DNA from 2 places in the Marinactinospora endophytica genome. Region 2 is predicted to be linked to the other one. Evidence: riboswitches for the same ligand, from Rfam matches in the RefSeq annotation. Region 2 holds a riboswitch; the other holds the start of a gene.
The links. Region 2 has a riboswitch for guanidine ahead of ACYVHU_RS20285 (DMT family transporter). Riboswitches for the same ligand answer to the same signal wherever they lie in the genome.

Region 1 (15,058 bases), on a different contig from region 2:
TCCTCGTCGAGCGCGGCATGCGCATCGCGCTGGCCTCGCGCGAGCTGTTCGTCAAGATGTTCGCCTCGGGCATCTCGTTCCTGCTCGCCTTCCAGAGCTTCGTCGTCATCGGCGGTGTCACCCGCGTCATCCCGATGACGGGTGCCACCATCCCCTTCGTCGCCAAGGGCGGTTCGGCGCTCCTGTCGAGCTGGATCATGCTCGCGCTGCTGGTCCGCATGAGCCACAACGCGCGCAAACCGGCCCCGCAGGCCATTCAGGACGAGGGTGCGACCCAGGTGATCTCCCGATGAACAAACCGATCCGCAGACTCGCGGTCTTCACGATGGCGCTGTTCGGCGTCCTGCTGCTCAACGTCACCTGGATCCAGGCGGTCCAGGCCGAATGGCTGCGCGAACACCCCTACAACTCCCGCCAGTACACCGAGCAGCTCACCATCGCCCGGGGCCCGATCGTCGCCGGCAACGAGCAGATCGCCTACTCCGAGCCGATCCAGGACAGCGACCGCTACCAGCGCGTCTACGAGCACCCCGAGCTGTACGCCCACCCCGTCGGGGTGTTCCGCAGCGGCAGCGCCAACGGCATCGAGCAGACCGAGAACTCGTTCCTGGACGGCTCCGACAGCCGGCTGTTCGTCCGCAACTTCCTCGACATGCTCACCGGTGAGGAGAGCAAGGGCGCCACGGTCAACCTGACGCTCGACCCCAAGGCCCAGCAGGCCGCCCTCGAAGCGTTCCAGTCCATCGCGCCGGACAAGAAGGGCGCGGCCGTCGCGCTCGACCCGCAGACCGGTGCGGTCCTCGCCTCGGTGTCACTGCCCACCTACGACGCCAACAGCGTCGCCAGCGTCGAGAACCCCGGCGACGCCGCCGACCAGTGGGTGGCCTACGAGAACGACCCGAACCAGCCGCTGCTCAACCGGGCGTTCAACGAGCGCTACCCCCCGGGTTCCACGTTCAAGATCGTGACCGCCGCCGCGGCCCTGGAGAACGGCGCATCCCCCGACTCCACGATGGACGCGCCGGACCAGCTCCAGATCGGCGGCGCCTCGCTGCCCAACGCGACCCCGGGCGGCACCTGCAACGGCGGCTCCCCCGACACGCTGGCGCACTCGATCATGATCTCCTGCAACACCTCCATGGCCAACTGGGCCAAGTCGCTGGGCGCCGACACGATGGCCGCGCAGGCCGAGGCGTTCGGGTTCAACAGCGGCACGATGGAGGTGCCGGTCGATGTGGCCGAGAGCCTGTACCCCGCCGACATCGACGAGAACTTCCTCGCGATGTCGGGCATCGGGCAGGGCAACGTCGAGGCCACCCCGCTCCAGATGGCCATGGTCGCCGCCGGTGTTGCCAATGGCGGTGACGTCATGAAGCCCTACCTCGTAGAGTCGGTCCAGGGGCCCGATCTCTCCGAGATCACCGCGGCCACCCCCGAGGTCTACAGTGAGGCCGTCAGCTCCCAGACCGCGGAGGAGCTGACCCAGATGATGATCGGCGTGACCGAAGGCGCCGAGGGCAGCGGCCCCAGCGGCGCCATCCCCGGCATCCAGGTCGCCGGAAAGACCGGTACGGCCGAGACCGGTGACGGGGACACCCACAACTGGTTCATCTCCTTCGCCCCGGCGAACGACCCCCAGGTCGCCGTGGCCGTCGTGGTCGAGCGAGGCAACAGCAGCGGTAACACGCTCGCCGCGCCCATCGCGAAGGAGATCATGGAGGCAGTGATCAACGAGTGAGCGGTAATGACGCGACCGGCCGGGGCAACGACGGCTCCGGCGACCGCACCGGTACGCTCCTCAGCGGCCGTTACCGGCTGGAGGAGCGTATCGGCGCGGGCGGGATGGGCGAGGTGTGGCGGGCGACCGACACCCTGCTCAGCCGTCCCGTCGCGGTGAAGATGCTGCACGCGGCGCAGACCGCCGAGCCGACCGCGCGTGAGCGCTTCCGCACCGAGGCGCGGATCACCGCCGCGCTGTCGCACCCCGGGATCGCCCAGGTCTACGACTACGGCGAGCAGGACGACACCGCGTTCCTCGTCATGGAGCTGGTCCCGGGCGAGCCCCTGTCGTCGATCCTCAAGCGCAACGACGAGGGCCTGGACGCCGGGGTCACGCTGGACGTGCTGAACCAGGCGGCCCAGGCGCTCGGCGCCGCCCACGCGCGCGGCGTCGTCCATCGCGACATCAAGCCCGGCAACCTGCTGGTCACCGAGGACGGCACGGTCAAGCTGACCGACTTCGGCATCGCCCGGGGCAACGAGTCGGTGACGCTGACCCAGACCGGCATGGTCATGGGAACCGCCCAGTACATCTCGCCCGAGCAGGCGTCGGGCAGCCCGGCGACACCGTTCTCCGACATCTACTCGCTCGGCGTGGTCGCCTACGAGTGCCTGGCCGGCCGTCCGCCGTTCACCGCCGACACCCCGCTGGCGCTGGCGCTGGCGCACACCCGCGAGGAGCCGCCGCCGCTCCCCGGGCATGTCCCGGGGTCGGTGCGCGCGCTCGTGGAGCGGATGCTGGAGAAGTCCCCCGAGGACCGTCCCGCCTCCGCCGCCGAGATCGCCCAGCAGGCCCAGCAGTTGCGCGGCGGTCTCGGACCGGCCGCGGGCGGCGCCACGACGGCCATGGACCTCGCCGACCTCGACCACACGATGGTGGCCGATCTCTCACCTCACGCGGGCGATCCCGCGACCCGGCCCTCCGGAGCGGTTTCCGCGCCCCTTCCGACCGGCGCCACCGGGCCGGCGCAGGCGTGGCCCCCGAGTGGGGCCGCCCCCTCGGATAGGCTTACCGGAACGGCCGGGCCGGGACGCGCTGCTCGTCACTCCGGTAACCGACCGGTCCTGCTCGCCGCGGCCGCCGCGCTCGCCGCGGTCGTGATCGGCGTCATACTGATCGCGCAGTTCTGGGACAGTCCGGGAGAGAACTCCCGGTCCACCGGCGGTAACCGGCCGGCTGTCTCACCGACCCCCAGTCCCACCCCCCAGGAGTCCGTCGACGACGGACTGGTGCTGCCCGGCGACACCGGCGGCACCGAGCCCGACACGGGCTACGGCGACCAGGGGCCTGCCGTGCCGCAACAGCCCACGACAGGTTCCTCGGCCACGCCGTCGGCGCCCGCCACCCCCGATCCCGCGACGACCGGCGATCCGGTGGATCCCGTCCCGGAAGACCCGGGCGACGGCGGCCAAGGGGAGAACCCCCTGCCCGGCGGCGATGGTGGCGCCGGGGAGGGCACCGGGGACGGTGCCGGCAACGGGACGGGAACGGAACAGGACACGGGGGACGAGAGAGGCAATCCGCCCGCCACTGATTAGGTGATGTGCGACATCCGGCGTCACCGTCGAGATACGAGGAATAGTTCACGACATGTCTCAGCCACGGCTACTCGGTGGCCGCTACGAACTCGACGGAGTCGTCGGGCGCGGTGGCATGGCCGAGGTTTACCGCGCTCGCGACCTCCGACTTGACCGCTTGGTGGCCGTCAAGACCCTGCGTTCCGATCTGGCGCGCGACCACACATTCCAGGCTCGGTTCCGGCGCGAGGCGCAGTCCGCGGCTTCCTTGAACCACCCCTCGATCATCGCGGTGTACGACACCGGCGAGGACATGATCGACGGCGTGTCCATCCCCTACATCATCATGGAGTTCGTCGATGGGCGGACTCTCAAGGAGCTCCTCGACGACGACCGCCGGCTGCTCCCGGAGCGGACCCTGGAGCTGACCGACGGCATCCTGCGCGCGCTGGAGTACAGCCACCGCAACGGGATCGTGCACCGCGACATCAAGCCGGCCAACGTCATGCTGACCCGCCAGGCCGAGGTCAAGGTGATGGACTTCGGCATCGCGCGGGCGATGAACGACTCCCAGGCCACGATGACCCAGACCTCACAGGTCATCGGAACCGCGCAGTACCTGTCGCCGGAGCAGGCGCGAGGCGAGCGGGTGGACGCCCGCAGCGACATCTACTCGACCGGGTGCGTGCTCTACGAGCTGCTGACCGGACGGCCGCCGTTCACCGGCGACTCCCCGGTGTCCATCGCCTACCAGCACGTCCGCGAACACCCGGTACCCCCGTCCGAACTCGACCCGGAGATCCCCGAGTGGATCGAGGCGATCGTCTTCAAGGCGATGGCCAAGGACCGCGAGGAGCGCTACCAGAGCGCCGGCGAGATGCGCGCCGACATCCAGCGCGGTCTCCAGGGCATGCCGACCGAGGCCGGGACCATGGCGATGGCCCCCGCCGGTTCGACGACGATGCTGCCCCCGGTCCAGCAGGAGCGGCGCGACGACTACGACGACTACGACGACGGCTACGACGACCACCGCGGCCGCGGTGACGACCGCACCAAGAAGGTCATGTGGGTGGTCCTGGCCCTCGCCGTGCTCGGTGCGATCGGTTTCCTCGGCTGGATGCTGATGCGCGGCGGCGCCGAGGGGATCACGATCCCCGACGTCGCCGGAAGCTCGCCCGAGGAGGCCCGGCAGACGCTGGAGGGCGAGGGGTTCACCAACATCGACGAGGAGGAACGCCCCGACGACGAGGTCGAGGAGGGGCAGGTCATCGGGACCGATCCGGGCCAGGGCCAGTCGGTGTCCGAGGACACGGCCATCACGATCCTCGTCTCCTCCGGACCCGGCACGATCGAGGTGCCCGACGTGTCGGGACAGTCCGAGGCCGACGCGATGCAGCAGCTTCAGGAGGAGGGGTTCCAGATCGGCCCCATCAGCCGCGAGGCGTCGGACTCCGTCGCCCAGGGCCAGGTCGTCAGCACCGATCCCCAGGCCGGCTCGGCGGTGGAACCCGGAACGTCCGTCAGCATCGTCGTCTCGACCGGTCCCAGCACGGTCGAAGTGCCCGACCTGGCCAACATGAACCGGGAGCAGGCGCAGAGCAAGCTCAGCGAGGTCGGGTTGTCCGCGAACTTCCGCGAGGAGGAGAACGGCGACGTCGCGCCGGGCACGGTTTTGAGCCAGGACCCGGCTCCGGGGGAGCGGGTCGAGCCGGGGGGTTCGGTCACCGTGACGGTCGCCAAGGCCCCGGCCCAGCAGTCACCGGACCCCGGACCCTCCGACGACGAGGGGAACGAGGGCGAAGATGATGGACCGGGCGGTGGACCGCATGGTTCGCCTCCGCCCGGATGGCCCGAGGAGATGCCGTGGCCTCCCGGCGCCGGGAACATGAGCTGGCGCGACTAGGCCGCCGCTTCCTCGGCGCCGGTTCAGGGGCACCGCCTTCGGGCGGTGCCCCTTTCCGCTGCTCAGGAGAGCTCGCGTGGGAAGGTCGGTCCGGTCTCCGCGGGCTCTTGGAGGGGCGTAGACTGTGTTATCCGTCGATCAGTCCGGCCCTTTCGTTTTTGGAGCAGCGACCGTGCCCAAATCCCGCAACGATCGCAAGAAGAAGGCCGCCTACACTCCGCCGCCGTCGGCCGAGAAGCCGAAGGTCTCTCCGCGATGGCTGGTACCGGCGATGGTGGCCTTCGGGCTCTTGGGCATCCTGTGGATCGCGGTCTACTACATCGCCGGCGAGTCCGTGCCCTACATGCGGGACCTCGGAAACTGGAACCTGGCCATCGGGTTCAGCGGCATCATCATCGCCGTCATCTTGTCCACACGCTGGCACTAGCAGGATCCCGGCAGCTCAGCCAGGCGCCCCTGGCTTTTATCCACAGCGAGAACGCGACTATCCACAGAGTTATCCACACCCTGTGGGTAGTCTTTTCGCCATGTCCGGGGAAAGAGAACGACGGACGCGGACGGCCGGGGGCGGGGTCCGCGCGGACCCCGCCCCCGGCCGTCTTCCGGATCAGCCCGTGAGGACGATGGACGCCCCGACCGCGACCGCGGCCAGCAGCAGCGCGTAGCCCGCGGTCACCCCCGCGTGGACGACCGTGCGGGAACGTGTCCCCGCCGGGGCGTGTCGCGGGAGGTAGGCGTAGACCGCCCCGAGAACCAGGCCGCTCACCAACCCGCCGATGTGCGCCGTCCACGAGATGGCCGGCACCAGGAACGTGATCAGCAGGTTCACCGCGAGCAGGCCGAGGATGAACCGGGTGTCCAGACGCAGCCGGCGCCCGATCAGCAGGACCGCGCCGAACAGGCCGAAGATCGCCCCCGAGGCGCCCACGGACACCTGTCCCGGGTCGGCGACGAGGGTGAGCATCGAGCCGCCGATGGCGCTGAGCACCCACAGGGCGAGGAAACGCCAGTGCCCCAGCCAGCTCTCCAGCTGCGGGCCGAGCACGTACATCGCGAACCCGTTGAACAGCAGGTGCATGATGCTGCCGTGCAGCAACGCCGAGGTCAACAGCCGGTACCACTGGTCGTGGTACAGCACGCCGCCGCCCCACATGGCGAACTGGGCCGTGACGGGCGACCAGCCGCCCTGCCGGACCACCTGCTGTAGCAGGAAGCCCAGGACCATCAGGCCGATCAGCGCCCAGGTCACGTAGGGCCGGGCGGTCACCCGGCCGCCGAACGTGGTGCGCGCCTCTCGCACACTCCTGTTGCCCTCGGCGACGCATTCGACGCAGTGGAAGCCCACCGACGCCTCGCGCATGCAGTCGGGGCAGATCGGCCGCTCACACCGTGTACAGCGGACATAGGTCTCCCGATCAGGGTGCCGGAAGCACGTCGGAACGGCGTGCTCCTGCGCCCCCGAGGGAGAAGGGGGCGGAGAGGCGCTCATCTCCTCCCGCCTACTTACGCTCGATGGTGACGGACTGGATGACGACGTCGTTCTCAGGCCGGTCCATCTGGTCCGTGGCGACCTGCGCGATCTCGTCGACGACGTTACGGCCTTCGACGACCTCGCCGAAGATCGTGTGCTTGTTGGTGAGCCATTCGGTCGCGCCGACCGTGATGAAGAACTGCGAGCCGTTGGTGTTGGGCCCCGCGTTCGCCATCGCCAGCAGGTAGGGACGGTTGAACTTCAGGGACGGGGCGAACTCGTCCTTGAACTTGTAGCCGGGGCCGCCACGGCCGTTGCCGAGCGGGTCGCCGCCCTGGATCATGAACCCCTTGATGACACGGTGGAAGATCGTGCCGTCGTACAGCTTGGCGTTGCTCGGCTTGCCGGTGCGGGGATCGACCCACTGCTTCGTGCCCTCGGCGAGCTCCACGAAGTTCTTCACCGTCTCGGGAGCCTCCTGGGCGAACAACTTCAGGACGATGTCGCCGTGGTTGGTGCTCATCCGAGCGAAGAGCTGACCTTGTGCGTCGGACACCTGGGTGCCTTTCCGTTGTGTGTGGCTTACCCGTCCCACGTTACCCGTCCGCTCCGGTCCGACTGCGGGACGGAGGAAAAGCGCGAACCGATCGAGGTGTGTCACAGCGTGAGCTATCAGACATCCACGGCATAGGTTGAGCTGACACGCTCCTGTCGGCCACGCGGGGCCGCGCCCGGCCGACACCCGTGCATAGCCCGGATCCGAACGGGAAGGGGCGATACAGCATCCTGATACAGAGGAGGTCGACGTGCCGATCACGTTGAAACGCCGTAAGGGCAACTTCGAAACCGAGGCGGCCCTGGCCCGCCTCCAGGAGATCGCTCGTGAGCGGGCCGAACGACTCGGTCCCTACGCCGACCAGGCCCGCGACACCGCGCTCCTGCGCATCAACCAGGCGCGCGGCTGGACCGCCCCCCGGCTGGAGACCGCCGCCCAGCGCGTCGAGGACACCGTCGCGCCGCGGGTCGCCGGCCTCCTGTCCGCCGCCGCCCACAAGGTCGAGCCGGTCGCGGTCCGCAAGCGGCGCTTCCCCCGTTCCCTCCTGATCGTCGGCACCGGCGCGGTCGCCGCCGTCCTGGCCTACGGGGTGCTGCGCGCCCGGCAGGCGTCGCAGGACGCCGAGTGGCAGGAGAACCTCAACCACGCCCGCGACCAGGTCCGCGAGACCAAGGAGCGGCTCGCCGCCAAGGCCCAGGAGACCTCGGCCAAGCTCAAGGGCTCGGCGGAGGAGGTCGCGGCGGAGACGAAGAAGGCCAAGGAGACCGCCGCGCAGGGCTCGAAGGAGTCCAAGGACATCGCCGCCCAGGGCGCGAAGGAATCCAAGCAGGAGCTGAACGGTCGCGTCACCGCCGACAAGACCAAGTGACCTCCCCGGACGCGAGAACGGCCCCACGGTGACACCGCGGGGCCGTTCTCGTACGTTTCGGGGCGGGGCTAGGAGTTCTTCCCGCGCGATCCGTTCTTGACGATGCGCCAGACGAACGGATAGCGCCAGTTGTACCCGAGGGCGGCGGCCACGCCCGCCAGCAGCGGCAGGAACACCCAGCCGAGCACCATGAACAGGTAGACGAAGACCGGCAGGATGAGGATCCACAGGACCGACATCAGGAGCGAGGCGATGAAGAAGTTGAGCTGGTAGTTCAGCGCCTCGAGCACCTGCCGGCGCAGGAACGGCGAAGCGTCGTTCTTGATCAGCAGGACCAGCAGCGGACCGAGGCACAGGGTGAAGTAGCCCGACACGTGCGCGCCGAGCGCCCAGACGCGGTCCTCGCGGCTCGCCTCGTCCTCGGTGGCCTGCCAGGGCGGCGCCGGGGCGGCGGCCGGCCCGTGTTGCGCCGGGGTGAGGTCCTGGAGCAGGGGGACCAGGTCGGCGCGGACCTTCGCGTTCATGGCGAGGTCGAGCCGCTGGTCGAACTCCGTCTCGTCGAGCTGCCCATCGGCGAAGGCGTCTTTGAGGCGGTCGGCCACCGCGTCGCGGTCGGCGTGGGTGACCCTCAACTGGTCGGCCGGGACCGGGGTGGAACGGGACCGGTCCGGATGCCACGGGCCGTTGGAAGAGGGGTGGGGAGTATTCGGGTTGTACACAGCCACCTTCACTCCTTGCCGTGTCGCCTATGGCAGCCCGCGCGGAGACGCCCGCTCGTACTTCCATCATGCGTCATCGCCCGCCACACGGACACGGGAACGACCCTGATATCGACCCTGAGATTTCCATGGTGTCCCAGGTGGAAGACTTCAGCAGGTGAAACGCTCCGGTCCTCCTCGAGGTTCCCGATCCCCAGTGGAACCCGGTGGGGACCGACGCGATCGGCCGCGTGACCGCGCCGCCTGACCGCTCCACCGATGGAACCCGCGGTTGGGCCTCGCCGGGACACCCTGATCACCGGTGGGGACCGACGTCGGGGGCGACCGGTGGGAGGGTGGCCGACCGCGTCCCCTCCCCGCGCTGCCCGCGTGGCGGCCGGGAGGGCACCGCCGGGGACACGGCCCGCCACGGCCTCGAAGGGCGGGAGCCAGGCGACGGCGGACCGCGGTCCCGTCACGAACGGTGGGCCGGCGCCGGCCCGGCAACGGGACCGCGGTCGCAGGGGAGCACGGCCTCGCGGTGGCCGTCCGGAGCCACGCCGCCGGCCGGCCGCCGGCGCGGTCATCTCTTCCACGGGGACGGCGAGGCCCCCGGCCCGCTCCGACATCTCCCCTCGTCGGCCGGGGCCGGCGTCCACGACGACGTAGCACTCCGCGCCCCTGCGGCGGCCACCCGCATCAACGGATAGTCCGGTCGCGCGCCGCGTCCCGTCCAGTGGTCGGGGCCGTCGGCGATCCGGCCGGGGCGTGGGGAGGGACCGCCCCCTCCCCTCGTCCGCCGCCTACCGGAGCGCTGAACCGCTCCTGACGGACCTCCGGGACCGAGGCCACAGCGGATGTCCGGCGTCCCCGTGACGGACCGGGTGGCGCGGAGCTGTCGCCGTCGTTCCACACAGGCGGTGCGGACGGCGGGTCGTGGAGCGGGATGGACCTGGCCGCAGGGCGCGACCGTGCCCTTGGCGGACGCCCGTTCCCCGATCCCCAGGATGCGCGGGGCCACCAGATGCCCGCGGACCGACCGACCCGAGTCTGGAAACGGCACACGCGCCCCCACGCCGAGGAGGGGGGACCTTCCCGGACGACTGGCCGAGCGGCGCCGTCCTGGGCCGGCCGGATCGGCGGTCCCACGAGCCGAGCGGTGCGGACGCCTCGGGTTCGGGGAACACGCCGCGGCGTCCGGGCGGTGCGCCCCTCTCTCCAGTGGGCCGGAGGGCGAACCCGTCGGCACGCCGGCCCGCCCGCGCCCAGGGAAGCCTCGCCGGAGGGGCCGCGTGTCGTTCGGCGGCATGCGCGTTAACGCGCATCGGCCGCCCCGGTCGAGGACCCGGACGGCCGATGCGGTTCGTTCCGTCTACGAGAACCCTGGTGGAGCCAAGGGGAGTCGAACCCCTGACCTCCGGTATGCAAAACCGGCGCTCTGCCAGCTGAGCTATGGCCCCTCTACGAGATCGCGGCCCCGCCCGTTCAGGCGACACGGCCGACGAGGAAGAGCATACCGTCCCCGACGACGCACGTGTTCCCCGGCCTGGGAGGGTGCCGGAAGGACCCGAGCGCGCGCGTCGAGGCGTCTCGGGCAAAGAGACAGCCACTGACACGTACGAGACGTGCCGTGGCCTGTCGTCTCGGTGGAGCCTAGTTCTCGCTGGCCGCCGTGGCTTCCGTCCACAGGTCGAGCTCGGCGCGGTCGGCCTGGATCTTGCGGTAGACGGCGAACGCCCCGAGGGCCACCAGCACCAGGGCGATGATCTTCTTCACGGTGAGGACCCCTTACTTCCTTACGCGGATGATGGATGAGTTCTGGACGCTCGGTTCCAGCTGGACGGAACCCGGCCGATGGTCCGGCCCGGCCACGCTCTCCGCCCTGCCGGCCGGAAGGCGTCAGAAGAGAACTTTATGGGTTTGTCCCCAAGCAGACTAGCAACCCGTTGCACTTCTTCCTCGGCCCCTCGGACGTTCACGTCCCGGGACACGCGGGGGAGGGGCACTGATCCCTCCCAGAGACACGCCGCACCACCTATTGTGGCCCGCCGGAACCGGGATCGGGCACGTCGCTCCCATACGGCCCCGGATCACCGGGAGCGTTCCGAACCGGGCGGTTCCTCCGGAGGGGGATCATCGGGGAGGAACCGAACCGGACGGCCACCCGAGACGGACGGGACACTCGGTGTGGAGCGGCCGAAGCCGGACAGGGATCACCCGGACCGCTTCTCAGAAGAGCAGGGCCAGCCGTTTGAGGGTGACCAGCGTCGCCGAGAGGCCCAGCGCGGCACCGGTCAGCCGCTCCCACACCTCCGCGCACCGTCCGACCGACGTCCGCTCCTCCACGATCGCACCCCCGTGCGTCGCCTCGACGAAGGCCAGGGCGCCCTCGTCCTCGTCGAATTCCAGAATCGTGAACGGTCCCGCGGCACCGGCGTGGGGACCCACCGAGGTGGGCAACAGCTGTAACCGCGTCCGCCCGCCCCACTCCGCCGCCTCGATGAGCCTGCTCAACTGGGCCCGCAGGATCTCGGGCTCGCCCTCCAGCCTCCGTAGCGCGTCCTCCTCGATCAAGGCGTGGTAGCGCTCCAGGCCGGCGCGCCGAAGAACCTCCTGGCGTTTGAGGAAGGCCGCGACCGTCCGCTCCACCCCGCGCTCGTCGTGTCCCTGCGAGCGGGCGAGCAGCGCGGTGTAGCCGGGGACCTGGAGCAGGTCGGGAACGAGCAGGCCCGCGTAGGTGCTGATCCGCACCGCTCCGGACTCGTTGCCGACGTAGGCCGATGAGACGACGTCCTCATAGTCGCTCCACCAGGGACGCGACCGGGAGTCGTGGACCATGGAGAGGATCGCGTCCCGCTGGCCGGCGTCGACCTCGTAGAGCCGCAGGAGCGCGGCCACCTCGACCACCGTCGGCGGCTCCCCCACCCCCGTCTCGATCCGCTCGATCCTGAGGGCCGGCCATCCGAGCGCGGCCGCGGCCTGGCCGTGGGAGAGCCCGGCCAGCTCACGTCTTCTGCGCAGTTCCAGGGAGAGGTGGTGGCGACGGATGATGGGACTGGTCATGGCATTTCCGTACGCGCTGGGTGCCGGGGGCGTTACTTCAGGGAAGCATCCCGGTCGAACGACGGCAATAATCCGGGAGGAAACGGTCAGATGTCCGTCCCGGCCGAGCCGTCCGCGTCCCCTCCGGAAGCGCCGGACGGTGCTCCGGTGGCCTGGCCTAAGGAGTGCGTCAGCTGGTACGGGGGAGAGAGCGACGGGGGTGGGGGAATCGACGGAAACGACGCGACCAAAAGGCCGTTCCCGCGGCGCCTGGCCGACACGGTCGAGGCGGTGGCCGTCTTCTGCGCCGTGTACGCCGCCACCGCCGTCGGAGGCCCCCTTGTCGCCGCCCCCGCCCGCGCCGTGCTGGGGGACCAGGCCGGCGCCGCCTGGACGGTCGGGCACGAGGTCCCGCGGTCGCTCGCCCACCTGGGCGGTCTGGCGACCGCGGTCCTCCTGCTCGGCGTCTACCTCCGGTGGCGCACCCGCGGCCGACTCTCCGACATCGCGCTGGACGCCCCGCTCCCGTGGAGGTCGGCGGGCCGAGGACTGCTGGTCGGACTCCTCCTGGGCGCCGGCACGCTCGCCCTCGCGCCCTCCGGCCCCGGCGGGGTCGGTCCCACGCGGGTCGTGGCGCTCGGCGTCCTGGTGCTGGCCGGTCTGCTGGCCCGCGGAACCGCGGAGGAGCTGATGGCCCGGGGCTGGCTGCTGCACGCGCTCGCCCGTTCCCTTCCGCTTCCCCTCGCGATCGCGCTCCAGGCCCTGCTGTCGGCGTTCGCGCTCGTCCTTCTGGGGGAGGTGCGGGCGGTCGCGGGCCTGGTGGCGGCCTTCGGCTTCGGCGTGTTCGCCGCCCTCTACGTCGTGTGGGACCGGACGCTGTGGGGGGTGTGCGCGCTCCACGGCGCGTTCGCGTTCACCGCGGGCCCGTTGGCCGCGGCGTTCGGCCGGGCGGCCGACGCACCGGTGGCGGCTCTGCCGCCGGTGCTCGTGGGGATCGTCCTCCTGACGGCGGCCCTGCGTCGCCGGGGCGGACTTCCCCGGTGACGCTCCACGCCTGCGGGGCGCTCCGCGTGCGGGTGGAGGGGTCGCGCCCTCCTAGTGCAGCAGTTTCAGGCCGACGATGCCGGAGACGATCAGGACCAGGCACAGGATCTTGGCGACGCTGACCGCTTCGCCCAGCCACACCATCCCGACGAGGGCCGTTCCCACCGCGCCGATTCCCACCCAGATCGCATATCCCGTCCCCACGGGGATGGAGCGGAGCGCGAAGGCCAACCCCGCCATGCTCAGGGTCAGCGTGACCAGGAAGAGCAGACTCGGCCCCAACCGGGAGAACCCTTTCGACGCCGACAACGCGGTCGCCCACGCGGTCTCCATGAGTCCGGACAGGACAAGTACCACCCAGGCCATGTTCTCCTCCATTCGGGTTCCGCGCCGTCTTGTCGTGACCGGGTACGACGCACCTCGTCCGGGGAAGACATGTTGTACTCCCGTCCATATTCTGCCAGCGGCTCCCGGAGATCCCGCCGCTCGGAATGTTCGCCACCCCGGCCTCTCCGCGGAATCGGAGTCGCCCACTCCACATAGCGCGTAGCATGCAGGAGGAAACGCCGGGCCGTCACATCCCGCGCGCGAACATAGGAAAGTGATGAACTACCCCATCGACGACGCCGAGGAACTGATCGCCAACGCGGAGGAGGAGTTTCCGCCCGCGATGCGGTCACGCTTGATCGCGAAGCTCCGCATGGGGATGCACATCGACGACGCGGCCCGCGATCTCGGCCTGACCTCGCAACGGGTTTTCGCCGCCGCTCGCATCCTCAGCGCATTCGGCGACCAGCTGGACGCGACACTCACCGACCAGCGCGACCCGAGTATCCCGCACGGCACGGTCACCGGTTACAACCGGCGGTGCCGGTGCCCACGGTGCAGGGCGGCTCTGAACCAGCGCATCTGACTCGGCGTGGGCGGCCCCCACCTCGGAGAACGGCAGGCCAGGCCGGCCCAGCACGGATGAAACAGCGAAGAAACCCGAATTTCACTCGGGATTCGTGCTCGTTTAGCGGCGTTTCAGGCTTATTGATCTTGTAGCCGGGGAAATCGCTCAACATGAACGAGCGTGTGGACTGGGCCGCGATGAGCGACGAGGAGTTCATGGCGCTGGTGCGCCAATTGATGGAGGCTCCCGTGGGAGCCGACTCCGAGGAGGACTAGCCCCCCTCCCGACACACGGCCGATCCATCCGGCCGCACCGACACGGCCACGCCATGCTCCCCACCCGAGGACACGGGGAGAAACGTGACCGTCCGGCGTCCACGCCGGGGCACACCACCCAGCAGCTCCGGCGCGCGCCCCGGCCGGGCCTCGAGCCCGCCCCCTCCTTCCTTCCCATGCCCTCCGTCCCCGAGGACTCCGCCACGTCCTCACGTCCCAGCGCACCCCGCGCCTCCTTGTCGACTCGACTCCCTGTCGACCCGAGGACCGCCCGGCCAGGTCCTCGGGGGAGGGGCCTCTCCGCTCACTCCGGCTTGATGTCACGAGTTATGGACATGTCGACATGGCAGCAGATCCCTTTGAAGCCTTGCCGACCTGCACAGATGCGGAGTCTCCAGTTTCGGTCCGGACGAAATCGCGAGTTATCGATGTGTCGCTTTGTCGACATTTCACCGGCCGGGTTCGTTCCTTGAGCGGAGAGAGGAGCGGCCTGCGCGGCGTCGCCGTCCCTGGTGCCGGATGAATTCCACGGCTCCGGCGACCCACCGGCCGCCGGAGCCGTGGTTTGCCCACCGGCCGCCAGGGCAGTCGGCAGGGACGAAGGGGGCGTCATGGGCAGAGGCAACGCGATCAGGCGCAGTGATCCCGCGGCCCCGGGGATCATCCGGCGGCGCTGCGGACGCGGCTTCCGGTATCTCGATCCATCCGGTCGTCCCCTCCGCGACGAGAAGGAGCTCAACCGCATCCGCTCCCTGGCCATCCCCCCGGCCTGGAAGGACGTGTGGATCTCGCCCGACCCCGCCGGACACATCCAGGCGCTCGGGACCGACGACGCCGGCCGACGCCAGTACCTGTACCACGAGGAGTGGCGCGCCCAGAGGGATCGCAGGAAGTACGACCGGGTCCTGGAGTTCTCCGAGGAACTTCCCAAGATCCGGGCCAGGGCGGAGGAGAACCTGCGAACACGCGGGTTCTCGCGTGACCGGGTTCTGAGCGCCGCGCTGCGCCT
Region 2 (15,058 bases):
CTGCGCGAGCGGTCGGCGGCGCAGCCGCCCGCGTCCTCGATCGCGATGGTCAGCTCCTCGACGTCGCGGGCCAGTTCGATCAGCCTGCGCCGGTCCAGGATGTCGCGCCCTCCGCAGGCGGAGACGGCGTAGGCGAGGGCGGCCAGCACCCCGTCCAGCGACTGTCTGAGCCGGTCGGCGGTCGCCAGGGGCAGCCGGATCTGCGAGTCGGGGGCGAGCGGTCCGGGAAGGGAGCCCGCTACCTGTTCGGTCATGGTCGTCCTCCACGCGTCGAGGGACGGAGAGGCCGGCCCGTGCCGGGGAGCCCGGGCCGTTCCCATCAGCGATGATCGCTCCGGCACGCGGGGAAGGGGAAGAGGGCGGGGCCGGACACGCCGGGTTGCGGCCGGGCGCAAAAGGTCTGCGCGGCCCCGCGCGGGCGACGAGGCAGGCCGTTCGCGTCCGGTCTTCCCGGGGAGAGCGAGGCGAGCGGCGGGAGGCCGCCGCGCGGGCCGGCGCGAGCGGAGGGGTAGGACGCGGGAGCGGTCGGGGTAGCGGTCCGCCCCAACGTGGACGCGGGCGTCTGCCGGGGCAGGCGCGCGGTCCGGCGAACGGGAGGGCGGGGAGGGGCCTGGGACGGCCGGCGGGAGACCCGCGCGGCGTCGGGCGCCCGTGCCGGATACGCGCCCACCACCGTCTCGGCGGGGAACCGGCACGGGGCCGGCGGCAGGCGCCGGCAACGGGGGCTCAGCCCTGGGCGCCGTAGGCGTCGCGCGTGATCTCGTAGACCACGACGGGGTGGTGCGTCCCGGGCAGCACGGTCGTGCGTTCCCGGCGCATGCCCAGGCGCCGCATGACCCGTATCGACGCGGTGTTCTCGGTCCGGGCGATGCTGACCACCCGTTCCAGCCGGTGTTCGAGGAAGGCGGAGCGCAGGGTGGCCTGGGCGGCCTCGCCGGCCAGCCCGCGACCCCAGAAGGGCCGTCCCAGCCGCCAGCCGATCTCCACGGCGGGCAGGACCTCGGGGAGGAAGCGCGGTACCGCAAGACCCGTGAAGCCGACCAGCTCCCCGCTCTCGCGGAGCTCCAGGGCGAACAGCCCGAAGCCCCGTTCCTCCCAGCCGCGTTCGATCGCCGCGACCTGGGCGCGGGTCTGGTCCAGGTCATGGACCGTTCCGTCGCCGATCCAGCGCATGACCCGGGGATCGCTGTTGATCGCGGCGAAGGGGGGCGACGTCCTCCTCCCGCCAGCGGCGTAGCAGGAGCCGGGGGGGTCTCGATGGCGTCCACGCCCTGATTCTCCCCGACGCGCCCCTCCCGGCGACGAGGTGGCGGAGTATATGAACTAGTGCAATAGTTTATATGTATTAGGTAATCTTTCGGGCGTTCGTCGTGCGGGCGCGTCGAGAGGAGCGGACATGTACATCCCCCGGCACTTCGCGGCACCCGACCAGGCCGCGGTCCACGACCTGCTGGCGCGCGCGGGCACGCTGGACCTCGTCACCGCGGGACCGGACGGCCTTACGGCCACCACCCTTCCCTTCGTCTTCGACCCGCGGCGTGGCGGCCACGGCGCGCTGGTGGCCCACGTGGCCCGCAACAACGACCAGTGGCGTGCCGAGGGGGCCGAGGCGCTGGCCATCGTGCGCGGTCCCGACGCCTACGTGAGCCCGTCGTGGTACGCGACCAAGCGCGAGCACGGTCGCGTGGTCCCGACCTGGAACTACGTCACGGTCCACGTGCACGGCCGGCTCCACGCCCACCACGATCCGGCCTGGATCCAAGACGCGGTCCGCCGCCTCACCGACAAGCACGAGGCGGACCGGCCCGAGCCGTGGCGGGTCGACGACGCGCCCGACACGTTCCTCGCCGGACAGGTGCGCGCGATCGTGGGCGTCGAGGTCGTCGTGTCCCGGATCGAGGCGAAGTGGAAGCTCAGCCAGAACCGTCCCTCCCGCGACGTCGCCGGGGTCGTCGAGGGCCTGCGCGCCGAGGGGGCGCGCGAGAGCGAGGTCGCCGAGGCGATGGAGGCGGTACGGGACCGGGAGGAGGAGGCGCGGCCTCACTGACAGGCCGACGCGTCCTCATCGGTCCGCCCGGTGTCGCCCGCGCCGGTCGGGGCGTACCCGACCGGCGGCCCCGTCTTGCCCCGTGCTCGCGGGCGGACGTCCGTTTCCGCCGTCATGGCAGATCGGTTCACGAAGTGACGGCGGAAGCCCGGTCCCCGGAGATCGGACCCGTCAACGGCCCACGAGAGGAGCCGACGACGATGACCGTGTACGACGCGGACTTCTGGGAGCGTCACCACGGGACGCTCGCCCCAACGTGGGGGACCGCCCCGTCCCCGCCGTCCCGGCGACGGCTCCCCGACTGCGGCTTCCACGGGGGCGGGCCCTGGAGCTCGGCGCGGGCCATGGGGGCGACGCGCTCTGGCTCTCCGGGCGGGGACGGTCCGTGACAGCGCTCGATGTCGCCCAGACCGCGGTGGACCGCGTCGAGCACCGCGCCGCAGCGCCCGGGCTCGCGGACCGGATGCGGGCGGCCCGGCGCGATCTGACGGTGGACCCCGTGCCCCCGGCCCGTTCGACCTCGTGCTGGGGAGCCTCTTCTTCTACGTCCCCGCGCGGGAGACCGGCGGCGCGCGGCCGGCACGTCGGGAGGGGTGCTCCTCATCGTGGACCACGGCTCCGTGGCGCCCTGGGCGTGGGACCCCTCGGCGCATCGCCCCCCGACGCCCGAAGAGCTGGCCGAATCGCTTGAGCTCGGGCCGCAACGGCTTCCCGGGATCCTCGAATCGCCGAAGCGCGACGCGACGGGTCCCGGGGGCAGCGCGCCGAGGTCGTCGACACGATCGTGGCCATGCGCCGACGGCGCCCGGATCGAACGTGGCCGGCGGCGAAGACCACGCGCGGCCGGCGAGTGACCGGGCGAGGTCTCAGACGCGGGCCGTGGGCTGGTGCGGACCGAGGTAGCCCACGGTGACCTGCTCGGTGTGCGGCTCGAGCAGGCCCCGGAGCTCCTCCGCGGCGGCCGTGAGGAGATGGCCGTCGCGCGCGGCCTGGAGGGTTTCCAGGACGAAGACGACGCGTACGGAATCTTCGGTGACACGGGTGCGGTGGGCGTCGCGGTGGTTCCAGTGGCGGGTCAGGATCCCGCCGCCGTCCGCGTAGACGACCTCGCCGGGCTTGGGGGTTTCGACCGTGTCGGGTTCGCCGAGCGGGGTGAAGGACTCATCGCCGTTCGCGTGGCCGATGACGACGTCTCCGGTGACGTGGTCCAGGTCGAAGGCGCCGGCGGGCAGACCGTGACGGACGGAGACGGAGTTATAGGAGTCGACGGCCGGATTGATGCGCGGCAGGGTCCCCTTCTTGGCGAGGCGCCGGCCGAGGGCGTCGACGCTGGGACGGACGCGGCGGGGGTTGGTGCCGAAGGAACGGTAGGCGTGGTGCCAGGCCGCGATGCGGGGGTCGGTCTCGTCGGCGGGACGCCAGGAGCCGTCGGCGAGCCGTTGCTCCAGTTCCTCCAGGGCGGCGACGGTCCGGGGCCAGGGTTCGCGGCCGCGCAGGCCCGTGGCGGCGACCAGGGCGATGAGGGTGTCGGGGAAGGCGTCTGCGACGTCGGCGGCCAGGTTGGAAGACGGTCATGGGTCGGTTTCCGTTCTCTGTGTGGACGTGGGTCGGATCAGGACAGGGCGAGGAGGCTGACGGCGACGGCGGCGGCGCCCAGGCCGACGAACTGGCCGCGCTGGACACGTTCGGCGAGCACGCCGCGGGCGAGCAGCACCGTGCCGGCCGGATAGAGGGCGGTGATCACGGCGACGACGGCGAGGTTCCCGCTGCGGGCGGCGAGCAGGAACAGCAGGTTCGCCACCGAGTCCAGCGCTCCCGCGGTCGCCGACATCGCGTAGGCGGGCCGTTCGGGGCCCAGCCTGCGGTGCAGCAACCCGGCCGCGGTCAGGGTGACGGCCGAGGAGACCGCTCGGCCGATGATCAGCGGGGCCACCCCGCTGTCGGACGGCGCCTGGTGCAGGAAGACCAGTTGGAGGGCGATGGCGGTGCCCGCACCGAAGGCCAGGAGCAGCGCGGTGGGGGAGGGGCGCGCCGAGCGCACGCCGGGTCCGGCGCTGACCAGTGCCACCGCCACCAGCGCGAGCGGCAGGCCCACCAGGTCGGCGGTGGCCAGGCGCTCGCCCTGGACCAGTCCCACGGTCACGGGCAGCACGGCGGACACCAGCGCGGTCACGGGCGACAGCACGTTCATCGGACCGATCGCCAGGGTGCGGTAGAGCAGGGCGAACGCGGCGGCCGAGGCGACCCCCGACGCGGCGCCCCAGCCCAGGGCGGCGGCGTCGAACGAGGCGCCGAGCAGCGGCCACAGCAGCAGCTCGACCACCAGACTCGCCGGGGCCGCGATCATCACGGTGCGCAGCACGTGGGCCTTGCGGGCGCCGAGGCCGCCGAGGAAATCGGCGCATCCGTAGGCGAGTGAGCTGCCGAGCGCCAGCAGCAGAGCGAGCACGGCACATCCCTTGACGTTCAATAAAACGACTACACTGTACATCAGAACGACCGAATTGTGTCAACGGAATGACCATGTGGTGCATTCCAATGCTCCAAGCGTGAGGATGGAGAGTCAGATGGCCGAGACGGCCGCGGCCCTGCGGGCGGTCGCGCGCAACGTCCGGGCGGCCCGCGTCCGAGCGGGCCTGACTCTGGAGGAGCTCAGCAGGCGCGCCCAGGTCAGCAAGGGGGCCCTGGTCGGTTTGGAGAAGGCCCAGGGCAACCCCAACCTGGCCACCCTGGTCCGGCTGGCCGACACCCTCGGAATCTCGGTGTCCGCCCTGATGCAGGGGCCGCCCGAAGGTCGTGTCCGCGTCGTGGCCGCCGACGCCGTGGCGCCACTGTGGACCGGTGAGCGGGGGAGCCAGGCGCGGCTCGTGCTGACGACCTCGGGGTCGGCCCCTGTTGAGGTCTGGCGCTGGCGGCTGGAACCGGATGAGGAGTACTCCAGCCATCCCCACCAGGCCGGAGTCGTGGAGACCGTCAGCGTCACCTCCGGCCGGATGGTCCTGGTCGTCGACGGCGAGGAGCATCCCCTCGAGGCCGGGCAGACCGCCACCTTCGACGGTGACGTCCCCCACGCCTACCGGGGTTCGGGTAGCGGGACCTGTGACCTGATCATGACGGTCCACCTGCCACCCGGTCCGACCTCTCCCTCCTGACCCTCGGGTGCCCGGAGGGCGGTGGTCCGCCGACCGGGGGAGGTCGCGGAGTCCGGTGGCGCGATCGGTGTCCCCGTCCTCGCTGCGGACGACCGGCGTCGGGGTACCGGCTGCCAGGGGGACACCGTGCCGTTGTCCCGTGCCGCCTCCCGATTCTGGGGCGCGGGCTCCCCGGGGAGCTCCCGTGGCGCCACGCCGGTGCGGGTGTTTTCCGGGCGCGAACCCCGGGGACTCGGGGATGATCGTCGAGGGGGGGAGGGTCGTCCAGGCGGGTCGATCGCGGGGGCTCGCGGCCCCGAGGGGGCATCTCCCTTGGTGACGGCGCGGCAACCTTGTACAGTTGTACAAGGGTCTGGTGAGCGGACCCGCGGACGAGGGAGCCGTACCCGCACCACGACAAGACGGCCTGGGAAGAGGTCACCTATGGCGTGGTTCGTATTGGTCGTCTCGGGTGTCTTGGAGGCGGTGTGGGCGATAGCCCTGTCGGCCTCCCGGGGCTTCAGACGCCGGCGCCCCACCGTCGTGTTCTTCGTCGCCCTGACCCTGAGCATGGCGGGACTGGCGTGGGCCATGGCCTCCCTGCCCACCGGCACCGCCTACGCGGTGTGGGTCGGTGTCGGCGCCACCCTGACCGTGCTGTGGGGGTTCGTCACCGGACAGGACCGTGCCACCTGGGGAAAGGTCACGCTCCTGGTCCTGCTCATCGGCTCGATCATCGGACTCAAGGCGGTGAGCTGACCATGCCATGGATCGTCCTGCTCGTCAGCGCCGTGTTCGAAGCCGTGTGGGCCACCGCCCTGGGCATGTCCGACGGATTCACCGAGCCGATCCCCACCGTCGTGTTCCTCGTCGCCCTGGCCGTGAGCATGTTCGGCCTGGGATGGGCGGTCAAGCACATCCCCATCGGAACCGGGTACGCGGTGTGGGTCGGTGTCGGCGCCGCGCTGACGGTGATCTACGCGATGGCCACCGGGGCCGAGAGCGTCTCGGTGGGCAAGATCGTCTTCATCACCGGGATCATCGTGGCGGTCGTGGGGCTGAAGCTGGTACCGGGCAGGCCGCCGGAAGACGCGCCCGAACCCGGGTAGCCCTAGCGCGGCGTGGGGTCTCCACCACGCCGCATGTCGGTGTCGCCGCCGAAGGCGGCCCCGCCCGGGCCGGACGGCGAGGTCGGGCGCCGCCCTAGCGGTCCGCTGACCGCGTGGAATCGCCGTCGGTGGCGCTGTGCGGCTCTCGGGCGGCGTCGTGGGTGGCGGTGAGGGAGCCGAGGAGGATGAAGGCGTCCGCCGAGGGGGTGCCGGGTTCGGCGGTGTAGGTGACGATCCACAGCCGATCGTCCCCGGTCGGCTCGAACACGTCGAAGGCGACCTCGATGAGGCCGACGTCGGGGTGTCGGAACGACTTGGTGCCGGTGCGGTGACTGTGGACGTTGTGGCGCGCCCAGTCCTGGGCGAAGACGGCGCTGCGCGCCGACAGTTCCCCGATCAGCGAGGTGAGCCCCTCGTCAAGAGGCGCGCGCCCGGCCTCCAGGCGCATCATCGCCGCGACGGTGCGCCGGGCCAGGGGCCAGTCGACGTAGTAGTCGCGGGCCCGGGGGTCCAAGAAGACGAATCTCGCTATGTTGGGCGGCTGGTCGGTGTCGAAATGCGGCGCGTACAGCGCCCTGCCCAGCCGGTTGGCGGCCACCAGGTCCTGCCGGGCGTTGTGGACGACCGCGGGGACGGCCATCGCGTCGAGCACCCGCTGCACCGAGGAACGCACCCCGCCGGCCGGGCGCGCCGAACGACGCCGGCGGGTGCCGGCCGCGGCGCGGGCGAGGTCGAACAGGTGGGCGCGTTCGACCTCGTCCAGCATCAGCGCGGTGGCGATCGCCTCCAGGACACTCTCGGAGGCACCGCCGATGTTGCCGCGTTCCAACCGGGTGTAGTAGTCGACGCTCACCCCCGCGAGCATCGCCACCTCCTCGCGGCGCAGCCCGGGCACACGGCGATCGTCCCCGTAGACGGGCAGGCCCACCTGCTCCGGCGTCACGCGAGCCCGCCTGCTGACCAGGAACTCGCGAACGGTCTTCTTGTCCATGTCCTCAGGTTATGGACGGCGGTCGGGGACGTGGGAGGCTCTGTGACACCCCCTCGGGGCACAGCGCCTGCTGCCGTCACAGGGCCGGCAGTCAAACACCCCCGGCCGGCCGCCTGGGAGGCCCTGTCAGGACCAGGCGGCGGGCACGGGGCGCCACTGGGTGCTCACCGTCCCCGCCTGCGGCGAGTCGTCGAGGCCGCGCCGGCGGCCACGGCCGTGGGGCAGTGCCCGGGCTCCCGCCTCCCCGTGGTCCCCTCAGACCGCCTTCCGAGGGACGGCGTAGCGGAGCGGCCGGTCGCGCATCGGCTCCCCGTGGGCGACGTCGTCGCCGTCGCCCACGGGGCCGAGCGGTCCCCGCTCCGGGTTTGCGGCTCTCGCGCGAGGGCAGCGGCGTCCCTCGCAAAAGACCGCGAGGACGGTGAGGAGGAGGCGACATGCGCGCCTTGACAGTCATTCCGTCACAGAAGGGCTCGCTCCAGGTCACCGACGTCCCCGAGCCCGAACCGGGACCGGGCGACCTGCTCGTCGATGGGATGGCCGTGGGGGTGTGCGGTACCGACCGCGAGATCGCCGAGGGGTTGTACGGGAGCGCGCCCCCGGGGCAGCGGCGCCTGGTCATCGGGCACGAGTCGCTGGGCCGCGTCCGCGCGGCCCCCGACGGGTCCGGGTTCCAGGCCGGTGACCTGGTCGTGGGGGTGGTGCGGCGGCCCGACCCCGAACCGTGCCTCGCCTGCGCCCACGGCGAGTTCGACATGTGCCGCAACGACGGCTACACCGAGCGCGGGATCAAGGGGATCGACGGGTATGCGTCCCAGCGCTGGGTCGTCGACCCCGACTACGCGGTCCGCCTCGCCCCGGAACTGGCCGAGGTGGGGATGCTCATGGAACCGACCACGATCGTGGCCAAGGCCTGGGACCAGATCGAGAAGGTCGGCGCCCGCTCGGCCTTTGAGCCCAGGTCGGTCCTGGTCACCGGAGCCGGATCGATCGGCCTGCTCGCCGCGTTGCTCGGGGTGCAACGCGGCTTGGACGTGCACGTCCTCGGCCGTGCCGGCGGCGGCCCCAAGCCGGCCCTGTTGGCCGACCTCGGCGCCACCTACCATTGCGACGGATTGGAGGAGGTCGCCCGCAGGGTCCGGCCCGACATCGTGATCGAGGCGACCGCGGCGGAGGAGATCATTGTGGGGGTCATGACCATCACCAGCCCCTACGGCATCGTCTGCCTGCTCGGGGTCTCCACGCCGGGGTCCACGATCCCGGCCGACATGGGCGCGGTCAACCGCAAGATCGTGCTGGAGAACGACGTGGTGATCGGCTCGGTCAACGCCAACCTGCGCCACTACCGCCTGGCGGCCGACGCGCTCGCCCGCGCCGACGTGGCCTGGCTGTCCCGGCTGGTCAGCCGGCGCGTCCCCCTGGAGGACTTCGCCGAGGCATTCGCCTACCGGCCCGGCGACGTCAAAGTCGTCATCGAACTGGACGGGACGGGCTGAGCTCCCGCCCCCTCCGTCACGTTCGGGTGGGGGCGGGAGCGGCGCTCATGCCCGCTCTCCGCGCCGCAGCGGGGCTCCGACGCGGTGCAGGTGGCCCAGCGCGACGCGGTAGGAGGCGATCAGCCCCGTCTGCTCGTAGGGCACGCCGATCTCCGCGCAGTAGGCCTCCACGATCGGCTGGGCCCGGCGCAGGTTGGGCGAGGGCATGCTGGGGAACAGGTGGTGCTCGATCTGGTAGTTGAGCCCGCCCAGGACGATGTCCACGACGTGGCCACCGCGCACGTTGCGCGAGGTCAACACCTGCTTGCGGAGGAAGTCGAGTTTCGGCTCGCCGGTCAGGGTCGGCATGCCCTTGTGGTTGGGGGCGAAGGCCGATCCCAGGTAGATCCCGAACAGTCCTTGGTGCACGGCGAGGAAGACCAGGGCCTTGCCGGGCGACAGCACCAGGAAGAGCGCGGCGAGGTAGGCCGCGAAGTGGCCGAACAGCAGCGTGCCCTCCAGCCACCGCCGCTTCAGCGTGCTACGGAACAGCCCGCGCACGCTGGCCACGTGCAGGTTCATCCCCTCCAGGGTGAGCAGGGGGAAGAACAGGAACGCCTGCCAAGGGCCCAGCAGCCGGGCCAGCCCCCGGCTGGAGCGGGCCTGCTCGGGGGACCACACCAGGATCTCCGGAGCGACGTCGGGGTCCAGCTCCTCGTGGTTGGGGTTGGCGTGATGGCGGGTGTGCTTGTCCATCCACCAGCCGTAGCCCATGCCGATGCACAGGTTGCCGGCGATGCGGCCGGCGATTTCGCTGGCGCGGCGGCCACGGAACACCTGGCGGTGGGCGAGGTCGTGGGCGACCAGCGCCACCTGGCCGAACACCACGGCAAGGTAGACCGCGACGAGGACCTGCCACCAGGAGTCGCCGATCAGGGCGAAAGCCACCCAGCCGGCGACGAAGAGCGTCCCGACCAGGCCGAGCCGTATCACGTAGTACCCGGGGCGCCGATCCATCAGTCCGGCCGCCGTGATCCTGCGGGACAGGCGGGCGAAGTCGCTACCACCGCGGGAGCGCGTCGACGCGCTCCCACCATCGATATCCGCGGTCATCTCATCTCCTCGTCACGGCCCCGAGAGGCCAGGCGCCGGGGAAGTCCGGCGGGCATGATGACCAACCTAGGCAACGGAGCCGCTCACCTCCAGGGTGCGCGCACCACGGTTGGGGGTGGAATCGGTCCCACCCCGTCCGGGCGCTTCACCACGCCGGAGTGGAGGGGTTGGTCGCGCCCCTTCGGGTAGCAGGTCCCGGAGTCCGGCCGGACACCGGCGGCGAGCGGAACGGAAGCGGGGGAGGACGATGCGGCGAGGCGCGCTCGTGCTGATGGCGACCGTAACGGTGTGCGCGAACGGCTGTGGGGGAGGTGAGACGCCACTACCGGTCGACGGTCCGTCCGAGGCGCTCGTCCCCACCGACGCCGACCGCGTGGTCCGCGAGACCGTCGCCCCGGCCGGCGACGAGGGGGCGGGGGCCTACAGCTACGACGAGTCGGTCCCCGTGGGGGCCGAGATCACGGTCTCGTTCAAGGAGATCGCCGCGCAGCGCAGCGAGGTCGGCGTCTATGCCTCCGGGCTGGACCCGGGGCACGACTACGCGGCCGACCTGCACGTGCGGCCCTGCACCCCGGAGGCGCCGACCCCGGTGCCGGCGGAGGACGACGACCCCGACTCCCCGGGATCGGGCTCCCCCAACCCGGCCTACCGGCACAACGGCGAGAAGGTCTGGTTCTCGCTCTCCGCGGACGACGAGGGCGATGCGCACGCGACCAACACGCTGGGCTGGCGGATCGACCCGCAGGATGTGGCCTCCCTGGTCGTCCACAGCGGTGCGGGGGGACGGGACCAGGCCGGCACGGGTGCCTTCCTGGCGTGTGTCGACATCCCCCGTTAGCACCCGCGTGTCCCCTCCCGGCCGTTCCGCGCTCCGGCGCCACCGGCGGGATGCGGCGATGCGAGGCCGTGGGCGTGGCCGACCGCGTCCACGACCGGACCGCGCCGGCCGCCCATGCGCGGTCCGCTCCGTGGGCGGGGACGGTGCGGACCCGTCCGGACCAGGGGTGGTGGGACCGCCCTCGTCGATGTGGACAGGACCGGGACGGGCGGCGAGGGCGCCGTCTCCTCCACCGGCGCGTTCCGTCGCGTCCATCTCGACGTCTCCTCCCCCACCGTGGCGGCCCTCCCGAACCGCCCCCGCGCCCGGTGTTTGTTCACCGGGTGCGGGGGCGGCGGCGTGTCCGTCCGGGGCGCCGGTCGGGGGCGGCGGGCCAGGGCGGTCCTTCCCTCCGGGCCTCCGGGCCGACCTGCGCGGCTCCCGCTTCGAGGACGTCCGCGTGCCCGAGGCCGGCCGCGCCGGCGCCGACCCGCGAGGGCGCGGCACCGCGCGGAGACCTGCCGGGGTCTTGGGGCTGCGCCCTGCGCGGCAGCCGCCTTTTGCCGCGTGGACCCCTACGGCGCCCAGGCGCGGGGCGCGGTCATCGCCCCACGGTCGCGCTCGCGGCCGGCCGGGGCCGGGCGGTCCGCGCGAGGCGAGATGCCGCCCGGACCGCTCCGGATGGCGGTGTGGGTCAGGCCGGCCTCATCCGCATGGGCACGCCCACCCTGTTCAGCGCGTTGATCAGGGCGACCTGCGTGACCAGGTGGCCCAGTTCGGCCTCGTCGGGGAAGTGGCGGCGCAGCGTCTCCCACAGGTCGTCGCCCACGGGTTCCAGACGGGTCACCGCGTCGGTGTAGGCGAGGGCGGCCCGCTCGCGGGCGTCGAACAGCTCCGACTCCTGCCACACGGCGAGCTGGTACAGCCGCCTCTCGGACTCCCCGTTGCCACGCGCCTCGCCCGCGTGCAGGTCGACGCAGAAGACGCATCCGTTGAGTTGTGAGGCGCGCAGCTTGACGAGTTCACGCACCGTCGCGTCCAAGGGACCGGTGCGCAGGGCGGCGTCGGCCTGGAGAAGGGCGCGGTAGGGGGCTGGCGCCGTCTCGGCGACGTTCATGCGGGTCATCGTCTGTTCTCTCCTGGATCGTCATGGCACGGTCGTCAGGAGGACGGAACGGACCGTTCGGATGTGACAGGAGGGAGGTGCGCGATCTTGTGGGGGTTGACCACCCTGCGGTAGGCGATGATCCTGCCGTCCCTGATCTCCAGCGTGTCGACCGCGCGAACACGCCCGTCCCACATGACCACGAGCGCCGGTTCGCCACCGACCTCGACGAGACCCACGTGTTCGGGGTGGTACCTGCGCAACACCCGGAGCAGCACCTCGGCGATGCGGGCGCCGCCGTGGATGAGCTTGCGGGCCGCAGGGACCTCGCCGCCACCGTCGGTGACGTACACGGCGTCGGGGTGGAGCAGGCGGACCAGAGCGGCCAGGTCGCCGGCCTCGTAGGCGTCCCGGAAGGCCGCCACCAGCCGGTCCCGTTCCGCCCGTGGAGCCTGCGGCGCCTGCCCCCGGGCCCTCGCCACCCGCCGCCGTGCCCGCGAGGCGTGCTGGCGGGCCGCCGCCGTGGAGCTTCCCAGTACCTCGGCGATCCGGGCGAACTCGATCTGGAAGACGTCGTGGAGGACGAGGGCCACCCGTTCGGCCGGGGTGAGCTCCTCCATGACCACCAGCATCGCCGTTGCGACGGATTCGTCCACGAGCACCGGCTCCGCGGCGTCGGGGCCCGTCAACAGCGGTTCCGGCAGCCACGGCCCGACGTAGTTCTCGCGCCGTACCCGCGCGGATCCGAGGATGTCGTAGGAGCGCCGCGCCGCGACCGTGATCAGCCAGGCGCGCAGGTTCGCGATGTCGCGCAGGTCGGTCCCTGCCGCCCGCAGCCACACGTCCTGTGTCACGTCCTCGGCCTCGGCGACGCTTCCGAGCAGCCGGTAGGCCACGCCGAAGACCGCGGGGCGGTGGATCTCCCACTCTGTCTTGAGGACATCGTCCGTTTCGGGCGACCCGGTCATGCGCTCGGCTCCCCTCGCCTGTCCCGTTCTCTCCGGTCAGCCTAGGGGGCGGGGGAAGCGGGCCTCCGCGAGGTCGGTGGGAGGGAGCGGAACAGGGGTTGTGCCGGGTGGGGCGTCTAGAGCACACTTATTACTGACCGAATGTTCGGTAAGGAAAGGGGGGACGATGGCCACGGCGACCGGACGCGCCACCGCGCCGCCGGACGAGGCCGGGCTCCAAGCCCACTTCGAGGCGCGTATCAGCGGCGAACAGCGCATCGAACCGCGCGACTGGATGCCCGAGGGATACCGCAAGACGCTGATCCGCCAGATAGCCCAGCACGCGCACTCCGAGATCATCGGGATGCAACCCGAGGGCGACTGGCTGACCCGCGCGCCGAGCCTGCGCCGCAAGGCGATCCTGCTGGCCAAGGTGCAAGACGAGGCCGGACACGGGCTCTACCTGTACGCGGCGGCCGAGACGCTGGGCGTGGAGCGCGCCGACCTCACCCAACGGCTGATCAACGGACGGCAGAAGTACTCCTCGATCTTCAACTACCCCACCCTGAGCTTCGCCGACGTGGGGGTGATCGGCTGGCTGGTGGACGGCGCGGCCATCTGCAACCAGGTGCCGCTGTGCCGGAGCTCCTACGGCCCCTACGCGCGTGCGATGGTGCGCATCTGCAAGGAGGAGTCGTTCCACCAGCGCCAGGGCTATGAACTGCTCATGCGGATGATGGAGGGCACCCCCGCGCAACGGGAGATGGTCCAAGACGCGGTGGACCGCTGGTGGTGGCCGGCGTTGATGATGTTCGGCCCGCCCGACGCCGAGTCCCCCAACACCCGGCAGTCGATGGCCTGGCGCATCAAGCGCGACACCAACGACGAACTGCGCCAACGGTTCGTGGACATGACCGTCCCCCAGGCCCGCCGGCTCGGCGTCACCCTGCCCGACCCCGAACTGAGGTGGAACGCCGAGCGCGGCCACCACGACTTCGGGCAGCCCGACTGGGAGGAGTTCAAGCGCGTCATCGCCGGCGACGGCCCCTGCAACGCCGAGCGGATCGCCCGGCGCCGGGCCGCCCACGACAACGGCGCATGGGTGCGCGAGGCCGCGGTCGCCCACGCCGCCAAGCGGCGCGCGCGGACCACCGAGGAGGTCCCGGCATGAGCGCGGAAGGGGAGCCGCGGGGCGACTGGCCGCTGTTCGAGGTGTTCGTGCGGGGCAAGCGCGGGCTCAACCACGTCCACGTGGGATCGCTGCACGCCGCCGACGCCGAGATGGCGTTGCGTAACGCGCGCGACCTCTACACCCGCCGCAACGAGGGGGTGAGTATCTGGGTGGTGCCCGCCGAGGCCATCAGCGCCTCCAGTCCCGATGAGAAGGACCCCTTCTTCGCCCCCAGCGCCGACAAGGTCTACCGCCACCCCACCTTCTATCCGATCCCCGAGGACGTCCCCCACATGTGAGGGACACGGCGAAGCCGCAGAACAGCGAGGAAGACCCGATGAGTGGCGACAACCCCTATGCGGCACTGAGCGAGGACCACGGCGGCACCGAGCCGGGGTGGGCGTTTGGCACCGGGTTCGTGGCGGCCCCCCTCGACGCCGACGCGCCGGTGCCCCCCGGCGTCGACGCCGACGACCTCTCCCGGTACTGCTGCATGCTCGCCGACGACGCCCTGGTGATGTCCCAGCGACTGATCCAGTGGTGCACCTCGGCACCGGAACTGGAGGAGGAGGTGGCGCTCGCCAACATCGCGCTCGACCTGCTCGGTCAGGCCCGGCCGCTCCTGGCGCGCGCCGGACGGGTGGACGGCAGCGGACGCGACGAGGACGCCCTCGCCTTCTTCCGCGACGCCCCGGAGTTTCGCAACGTCCGTCTCGTCGAGGCGCCCAACGGCGACTTCGCCCGTTCCACCGCCCGCCTGTTCGTGTTCTCCACCTGGCGCCTCGCCCTGTTCGACCGGTTGCGCTCCTCGGCCGACCCGGTGCTCGCGGCGGTCGCCGCCAAGGGCGTCAACGAGCTCGCCTACCATCGCGAGTACGCCGCGGGGTGGGTGATACGCCTGGGGGACGGCACCCCGCTGTCCCGGGAGCGCATGGCCGCCGGCCTCGCCGAGGTCTGGCCCGACCTCGGCGAACTGTTCGCCGTCCACCCGGTCGAGGCGCGCCTGGTCGACGGCGCGGTCGCGGCCGACCCGGCCGGCCTGCGCGTGGAGGTCCTCGGCGTCGTCGAACAGGTGGTGCGGGAGGCGACACTGCGGTCGCCAGGACCGGTCCCGCCGGCCGTCGTGGCCGGCCGCGACGGCCAGCACAGCGGGGA

Region 1: linked by a shared signal. The riboswitch ahead of ACYVHU_RS03805 (DMT family transporter) and the one ahead of ACYVHU_RS20285 (DMT family transporter) in region 2 are both predicted to bind guanidine.

Annotation. Positions count from the first base shown of each region.
Region 1 covers NZ_BAAGVM010000002.1:919-15,976, reverse strand. Annotated here, with positions in the region: gene ACYVHU_RS03870 (FtsW/RodA/SpoVE family cell cycle protein) at 1-293, shown strand, start outside; gene ACYVHU_RS03865 (peptidoglycan D,D-transpeptidase FtsI family protein) at 290-1,738, shown strand; gene ACYVHU_RS03860 (serine/threonine-protein kinase) at 1,735-3,318, shown strand; gene pknB (Stk1 family PASTA domain-containing Ser/Thr kinase) at 3,371-5,200, shown strand; gene ACYVHU_RS03850 (cell division protein CrgA) at 5,373-5,627, shown strand; gene ACYVHU_RS03845 (rhomboid family intramembrane serine protease) at 5,808-6,689, opposite strand; gene ACYVHU_RS03840 (peptidylprolyl isomerase) at 6,700-7,227, opposite strand; gene ACYVHU_RS03835 (hypothetical protein) at 7,478-8,095, shown strand; gene ACYVHU_RS03830 (DUF1707 and DUF4870 domain-containing protein) at 8,164-8,820, opposite strand; tRNA gene ACYVHU_RS03825 (tRNA-Ala) at 10,178-10,253, opposite strand; gene ACYVHU_RS03820 (DLW-39 family protein) at 10,447-10,569, opposite strand; gene ACYVHU_RS03815 (helix-turn-helix domain-containing protein) at 11,023-11,856, opposite strand; gene ACYVHU_RS03810 (CPBP family intramembrane glutamic endopeptidase) at 12,004-12,879, shown strand; gene ACYVHU_RS03805 (DMT family transporter) at 12,931-13,245, opposite strand; guanidine-III (ykkC-III) riboswitch at 13,264-13,329, opposite strand; gene ACYVHU_RS03800 (hypothetical protein) at 13,484-13,792, shown strand; gene ACYVHU_RS03795 (DNA topoisomerase IB) at 14,661-15,058, shown strand, end outside.
Region 2 covers NZ_BAAGVM010000011.1:200,246-215,303, forward strand. Annotated here, with positions in the region: gene ACYVHU_RS20255 (hypothetical protein) at 1-254, opposite strand, end outside; gene ACYVHU_RS20260 (GNAT family N-acetyltransferase) at 727-1,173, opposite strand; gene ACYVHU_RS20265 (FMN-binding negative transcriptional regulator) at 1,397-2,047, shown strand; gene ACYVHU_RS20270 (B3/B4 domain-containing protein) at 2,914-3,606, opposite strand; gene ACYVHU_RS20275 (DMT family transporter) at 3,660-4,496, opposite strand; gene ACYVHU_RS20280 (helix-turn-helix domain-containing protein) at 4,615-5,199, shown strand; guanidine-III (ykkC-III) riboswitch at 5,545-5,610, shown strand; gene ACYVHU_RS20285 (DMT family transporter) at 5,623-5,937, shown strand; gene ACYVHU_RS20290 (DMT family transporter) at 5,940-6,287, shown strand; gene ACYVHU_RS20295 (helix-turn-helix transcriptional regulator) at 6,382-7,278, opposite strand; gene ACYVHU_RS20300 (glucose 1-dehydrogenase) at 7,713-8,771, shown strand; gene ACYVHU_RS20305 (fatty acid desaturase family protein) at 8,817-9,863, opposite strand; gene ACYVHU_RS20310 (hypothetical protein) at 10,111-10,701, shown strand; gene ACYVHU_RS20315 (carboxymuconolactone decarboxylase family protein) at 11,375-11,806, opposite strand; gene sigJ (RNA polymerase sigma factor SigJ) at 11,842-12,753, opposite strand; gene paaA (1,2-phenylacetyl-CoA epoxidase subunit PaaA) at 12,920-13,903, shown strand; gene paaB (1,2-phenylacetyl-CoA epoxidase subunit PaaB) at 13,900-14,202, shown strand; gene paaC (1,2-phenylacetyl-CoA epoxidase subunit PaaC) at 14,241-15,058, shown strand, end outside.